One region of the Alicyclobacillus sp. SO9 genome, then DNA from elsewhere that is predicted to be linked to it. Evidence: riboswitches for the same ligand, from Rfam matches in the RefSeq annotation. Region 1 holds a riboswitch; the other holds the start of a gene.

What was found. Region 1 has a riboswitch for cyclic di-AMP ahead of GI364_RS00925 (glycine betaine ABC transporter substrate-binding protein). Riboswitches for the same ligand answer to the same signal wherever they lie in the genome.
Region 2: it holds a riboswitch for cyclic di-AMP, as region 1 does, so the genes downstream of both, GI364_RS03570 (APC family permease) here and GI364_RS00925 (glycine betaine ABC transporter substrate-binding protein) in region 1, are expected to answer to the same signal.

What each region holds. Positions count from the first base shown of each region.
Region 1 is NZ_CP066339.1:223,361-226,784, forward strand. It holds gene GI364_RS00920 (LCP family glycopolymer transferase) at 1-631, opposite strand, end outside; cyclic di-AMP (ydaO/yuaA leader) riboswitch at 1,010-1,141, shown strand; gene GI364_RS00925 (glycine betaine ABC transporter substrate-binding protein) at 1,449-2,384, shown strand; gene GI364_RS00930 (RluA family pseudouridine synthase) at 2,722-3,424, shown strand, end outside.
Region 2 is NZ_CP066339.1:810,272-813,695, forward strand. It holds gene ytaF (sporulation membrane protein YtaF) at 318-935, shown strand; gene GI364_RS03565 (hypothetical protein) at 1,005-1,454, opposite strand; cyclic di-AMP (ydaO/yuaA leader) riboswitch at 1,704-1,833, shown strand; gene GI364_RS03570 (APC family permease) at 1,927-3,424, shown strand, end outside.

The DNA.
Region 1 (3,424 bases):
TAATGCCGCCAATGGCGTTCACCATGTCCTGAAGCCCCCAGTAATCTGTTTCAGCATAGAAGTTGATGGGGACGCCTGTTAAGTTGGAGATGGTTTTGACCGCGTCGATAATGCCTTGTTTGGTTCCGTGTTTGACTTGGTCCATAAATTGGACGCTGGTGAGCTTTGTGTAGCCGTAACCGGGATCGTAGACACGTGTATCGCGAGGAAGACTGAGGATATTATACGTATGGGTGTTCAAGTTGACGTGAATTAACAGCATCGAGTCTGAATGACTAAACTTGTTGCCCGGCCGTGCATCAGACCCAATCAAGAGCATGTTAAACACGGCTTTCTGTTCCTTTGGTACTTGAAATGTGCTGCTTGTACTGTTGCTGCTTCGGGTTGAATTACTAGTTTGCCCAATAACCTTTAAATTTTGAAAGTGATGACTTGGCATTAACTGATAGTATTCGTATCCGCCTGCCCCCATTCCCGCGACTACCAGTACTGCCAATCCTATAAGTGAATTTCGCAGGATTCTGTGCTTTGCAAACCACTGGGGCGTTTCGCCAGCGTTTGAGCGATTTTCAGAGGCTGGATTCTTGCTGCTGTTGGTATTTTTCTGCTTTGAATCTTTGTTTTTCTTCATACCAGAAGCTCCTTTAATCCCCTTTTTCACACAAGTCCTCGCCACAATCTCTGCAGGTCAGTTCACACATATCGGACACAATATTTGACACATTGTGAATAAAATCGACTTTAATTTTCATACTTTAAACCCTCAACTTCAAGAAATTCTCATGAGTGCTCGTTCTGACTACCATACCTATCATTATGTCAACTTTTCTTTTGATTTATCCATGAAATATGTTATGATGAGATCGTGCGCAAATCCTCGGTAGTGTCAAACCATCTTCTTGTCAGTAGACACAAGTAGAAATACATGGCCTTGGTTGGGATTATTTAGAACGTTGCGCTTGGGGCTATGTTGAAGATTGTATCTAGTTTAGCAATCCCACTTAAAACTAAATTCTTTGTGCTGAGTTCCCGAACAGGGAAGCGGGGGAACCATTATAGGGGTGAGTTCAGATGAATTCTGATAAGGCCGCTCTGAGCCTGAACCCGACAGCTAACTTCGTAAGCACAGCAGAGGATGAGACATATGGATGATGGAAGGGTGAGTCTCCACACCTGGCAGGTCATGGTGTGAGATGATAAGCCGTTCTATAAGTACGTTGTGTCGGTATGATGCCAACGCACTTCGTCAAGCCATGTCTCAGTGATAAGGATTCTGTGTTAAAACATTTCCCTTATAGATTTGCTGTGGTTCAAAAGTTAGGATAGATTTTGCCCCCCGTCACAAAGTGTGAAGGGGGTCTTTATTTTCATATACGTATAGGCGAGATTCTAGACGCAGTACTCAATACACTCAATACAAAATTATGTACAGAAACAGGGGGACATAAATGAATAAGAAAAAATTTGCAATGTCATTGTCGGCGGTTGCTGCACTTGGCGCGATTTTAACCGGATGCGGGACGGCAAACAGCACGTCTGGCGGGGGAAACAGCAGCGGTAACACTTCGAGTCAAAACTCAACTGCGACCGGTGCCTCAAAAGGCAGCAAGACGATTACAATTGGCTGGATTCCTTGGACAGAAGACGTAGCCAACACTCACCTGTGGAAAGTCATTCTTGAACAAAAGGGTTACAAAGTGAATACGCCAGAGTTGGATGTTGGACCGTTGCTTCTCGGTATGTCTAAAAACAGCGTGAATTTCTTTATGGACCTGTGGATGCCCGCAGAGCAGCCGAATGTGAAAAAGTATCAGTCGAAATTGGTCGCATTGAAAAATTGGTACAAAGGTGAGTCCAGCACGGGCATTGCCGTACCGAGTTACATGAAGAACATCAATACGCCGGCAGACCTGAACAAACACGCCAAGGAATTTCAAAATAGAATTGTCGGCATCGATCCCGGTGCTATTGAAGAAAAACACACCCACCAGTTTGTAAAGACTTATCACTTGACGAATATTCATGTGCAGGACAGCAGTACAACAGCCATGATAACTGCAGTTAAACGTGCCTACGATCAGCACAAGCCAGTGGCCGTAGTCATGTGGACACCAATGTGGCCCTTTACCAAATACCATCTCAAATATCTGAAGGATCCCAAACACATTGTTGCAGAGAAGACGCCAAACAAGTTACTGATTGAAGCCAATAAGACCTGGGTGAAAAACAATCCGAAGGTGGCTGGCTGGTTGAAGAACTTCAGCTTGACAGCAAAGCAGCTTTCGTCACTTGAAGAAGATATGAGAAACAGTTCCAGCAAAGATGCTGCAGCGAAAAAATGGATTAAGGCTAATCAGTCTCTGGTGGACAGCTGGCTCAAGTAAGCTGATGAGCTTTATCAATCTCATTGCAGTACTGCATACCGCTTTTTTAGTCCAGGATGGGCTTCACATCATCCTGGGCTTTTTTAGTTCAGATTTTCAGTACCCCAAGGTACGAAGTGCGCTTGCGGCGTCGGCCAAATACCTTTGGCAAGGTCACCTGGAGACAAAGCCCGCCTCTGCAGTGAAAGTGGCAAACCACCAACATACGTCTAAAAGAGGGCTTGTTATAATGGACACAAGAGGCCACAATACAATCCAGAGCAACAAAGTAGTCAGCCATTGACGCTTCAAGGCAGTCTTGTACCCATATGTTTATATCCGATTTGGAGGAATTTCATTGCAAAAGCAGCCTGTATTTAGTGTGAGAGAAGAAATGCAGCTTCTCCCATTTCTTTTGGAAAAGTACCCCGGAAAGGGACGCAATAAGGTGAAGTCGTTATTGACCAGAGGACAGGTTATGGTCGGAAATCGTGTTGTTACAAGGCACGATCACCTGTTGGGTGCAGGGGATAAAGTGACGATTCTACAAACGGGATCGGTCAAACAAAGAGAGTTAATGGCAGGCATAAAAATCGTTTACGAGGACGAATTTTTGCTGGTCGTTGATAAACCTCCTGGACTACTGTCCATGGCAACCGACGAGGAAAAGGAACGGACAGCTTACCGGATTCTTAATGAGTATGTTCAGGGACACAATGGAGGGGCACGCATTTTCATTGTTCATCGGCTGGACCGGGACACTTCTGGGCTGATGATGTTTGCCAAGACTGCAGCCGTGAAAAATCAGCTTCAAGATAACTGGAAAGACATCATTTTGGAACGGTCCTACATGGCACTCGTGGAAGGTGAAGTGAAAGAAAAACAGGGAACTATCAAGACGTGGCTGAAAGAGTCGTCTACAAAGACCATGTATGTAAGCAGACCTGGAGAAGGTGTCATCGCAATTACCCACTATGTGGTTGTCGAGCAAACACCTGAGTATTCTTTGTTGGCTGTGCAGCTAGAGACGGGCAGGAAAAATCAAATTCGCGTACACATGC
Region 2 (3,424 bases), 590 kb from region 1:
GTCCTTGACGTACCGTCGATGATTTTACTGGCACATTGTACCTCATGTACAGTCGAGATATCAACATAAAAATGCTATTTTGGCGGTTCAATATGGACTTCTAAACGGAACCCTTATTGGTCTGCTCGAGAGCAACAACCGATGAAATTCAGCGCCTGTATGTGTATGCATAACTTGCATCGAGGGGTCGTCTGACTTACGCCCGCGTAATCCGAATCAGAATTCGGACCGATTTCCTTCGCTGCGCATAGTATGACAGTGCTGAAATGTAAGGGAATCATTGTGGTCGTGCGTCCATTATGCAAGGAGGCAATTTAATGTTAATGCTTCTTTTGTCAGCATTATTGTTCAGTATATCCTCCAATCTTGACAATGTAGTTGTCGGTACTGCTTATGGAATAAAGAAAATCAGGATAGGAATCATTGCAAACTTTATCATTGCGGTTGTAACAACAACCGGGACCTTTTTATCGATGTCAGCCGGTTCGTATATTGCAAAATTCATGCCACAATCAGTATCAAATGTTTTAGGTGCTGCAATTATTGTGGTTGTGGGTATTTATTTTGTCATACAAAGCCTTATAAAACTAATACATAACACCAATGCAAGAGAACTAGCATTAAAAGATCTTTCTCATATGGTTGAGTACGCAGAACGCTCAGATGTCGATAAATCGGGTCATATTGATGCGAAAGAAGCGTTTATGTTGGCGTTAGGATTAACATTTAACAATTTAGGGACTGGAATCGCTGCAAGTATCACAGGAGTCAATATTTTTCTCACCGTAATCTCAACATTTCTCATAAGTATATTGACAATTATCCTCGGATACTCCATTGGTAAAAATGTGTTAGGAAGGTTCTTCGGTAAATATGCCCCATTAATTGCAGGTGTTTTGTTAATTGTACTTGGCTTTATCGAAATGTTTAATTGATCAGATATCCCGCCCATTCGCAAAAAAGGCTGCCATTCCTGCAGGCTTTCGTTGTGTCATCTCCTGATTTCAAACTATGCTGTTGCGGTTAACCATTGTGATGCTAATTAGACGCAGTCCTTGCGGCGCTAACCAGTTCTGCAACAGTCCCTTTGCTTCGAACGGCGTATAACCATACAGTAGCACGTCTCTCTTCGAGATGCGCCCCCTCAAGAAGGGAGCATGCCTCATTTTTGAATCCTTCCGCAACCGTCGGCATTGGCGAATAACCTCAACATTGTCGTCGGTAATCTTATGCTGCAAATGGGCACATTCCTTAATGATCTGACTGATGCGTTTCTGTGTTTCTATGGTCGCACGCACATAATGCGGTGCCAGTGCTGCCACTACAGCTGTATATGTACCACCATTCTCAATAAAATCAGCATCTGCTATGCCACCCAATCCGAATCGACCGTACCAACCGAGTGCCCGCCTGACTTGGAGCTCCAATTCCACACAAGCATTATGATCTTTCACACATATCACCTCACGATGACATCTTATGGAACGGTGACCTAATGCATCAACAGTGGACTACATTGAACTCATGTGAACAAACAGTGATTGTTGACGATTTACATTAAACAAGGGGATTTAAAGAGATTCCGCAAGGGATTTATTGAATAGTTTTTAAAAACCTTAGAAAACCATGCATGAAAGCGGATTTACCAACGCGTGTAGTCATTGATGTTTTGTCTAGCGAGATTTAAATTGTGTCCATGACATGTTATATACACGCCTAATCCTGTGTGGAGCGGAGGAACCATTTTATCGGGGTGAATCCAATTTGGACGGGTGATGATTCTTGCCACCCGAACCCGTCAGCTAACTTCGTCGGCGTTGCAGGAGCGGTTTTTTGACCCCTCTGGGGTCGTTTTGTGTTTTTAGTTTAAAATGCATCCACAGACCAATAATACCCAAGAAGGAAATGGAGGGAGACATTTTCATCATGTACAAGCAAGCTCTCTGGATTCATCCAGTTGTCATCTCAATTGCAACTATTGCGCTGGCATTTGCCTTATTCAATTTTGGAAACGTAAAGCGCATACTCGTCGGTCGTCCGATGAGGACACGGGAACTGTATCAATCCCATACCAAGCTGAACTGGCTCATTGCACTCCCAATTCTCGCTGCCGATTTATACTCATCTGTGGCGTATGGACCCGAGGCCGGCATCACCGAATTGGAGCCATTGGGCCCAAATGTAAAGTGGATGATTATCCCGATCACAGCATCAACCGTGATCCTGCTCGCAATTCTAATTACATCGTACATAATGGGTGTCATTGCCTATCCAAATGGTGGTGGTGCCTATGCCATAGGCAAGGACAATTTTAAGAAACCTTTGATATCCCTGATTGCGGCAAGTGCATTGCTTGTTGACTATGTACTGACCGTCGCCGTTTCGGTGTCATCCGGCATCCAGACGATGGCTTCTTCGTATCCAATCCTATCTGGGCACGAAACTCTGTTGTCGGTGGTTTGTGTGTTCATCATCTTGTTGGTCAACTTACGTGGGGTCTCGGAGTCCTCAAAGGTTTTTGCTTACCCGACGATGATCTTCGCAGGATGTATGCTCTTCCTAATTGGGGCTGGATTTGTAGATGAAACTCATCATGGATTTGTCCAACCTGTTACACCACCCTTCGGGACGATTCCGCTCGGACTTAGCCTGATGCTTTTGCTTCGAGCATTTAGTTCTGCGTGTTCGGCACTGACTGGTATTGAGACAATATCGAACGGAGTTCCGGTTTTCAGGGAGGGCAAAACGGGAGCAATTAAAGCTTATGTGGTTCTCGGATTGGTTACAGCATTCACGTTACTTGGATTTGCCTATCAATTGTACGTAAAAGGAATTTCAGTCAACCCCAACAATACAATGCTCTCTCAGTTAGCTGGGTTGTACTTCGGGCATGGATTGATTTATCAAATCATCATTGTCTTTACTTTTGTGGTTCTTATTTTGGCCGCCAATTCGACATTTACAGGATTTCCACAGCTTGCAGCTCTAGTAGCGATGGACCGATTTTTGCCACGATCACTCACCATCCGCGGCGATAAATTGGGATACTCAAACGGTATGGTTGTCCTGGCAGCACTAGCAGCCTTATTGATCGAGCTGTTTCATGCGCAGACGAATGCTCTGATCCCGCTTTATGCAATCGGTGTATTTGTCGCGTTTACAGTCGCTCAGTCTGGCTTGACCATCAGATGGCTTCGTGTGAAAGGGAATTTATGGTACATCAAAGCAACCATTAACGCCTTTGGCGCCGCGGTTACAACTGTGGTCGCCATTATTTTTGCCGTAACCAAGTTCACGACTGGGGCTTGGATTGTGCTGGTTGTACTACCGGTCTTGATATTTTTGGCGTCCAAGATTCGACGGCATTACGACGAAGTTGCAAATGAACTTCGAATCGATCTTAATCAGGTTCATCCTCAAAAAC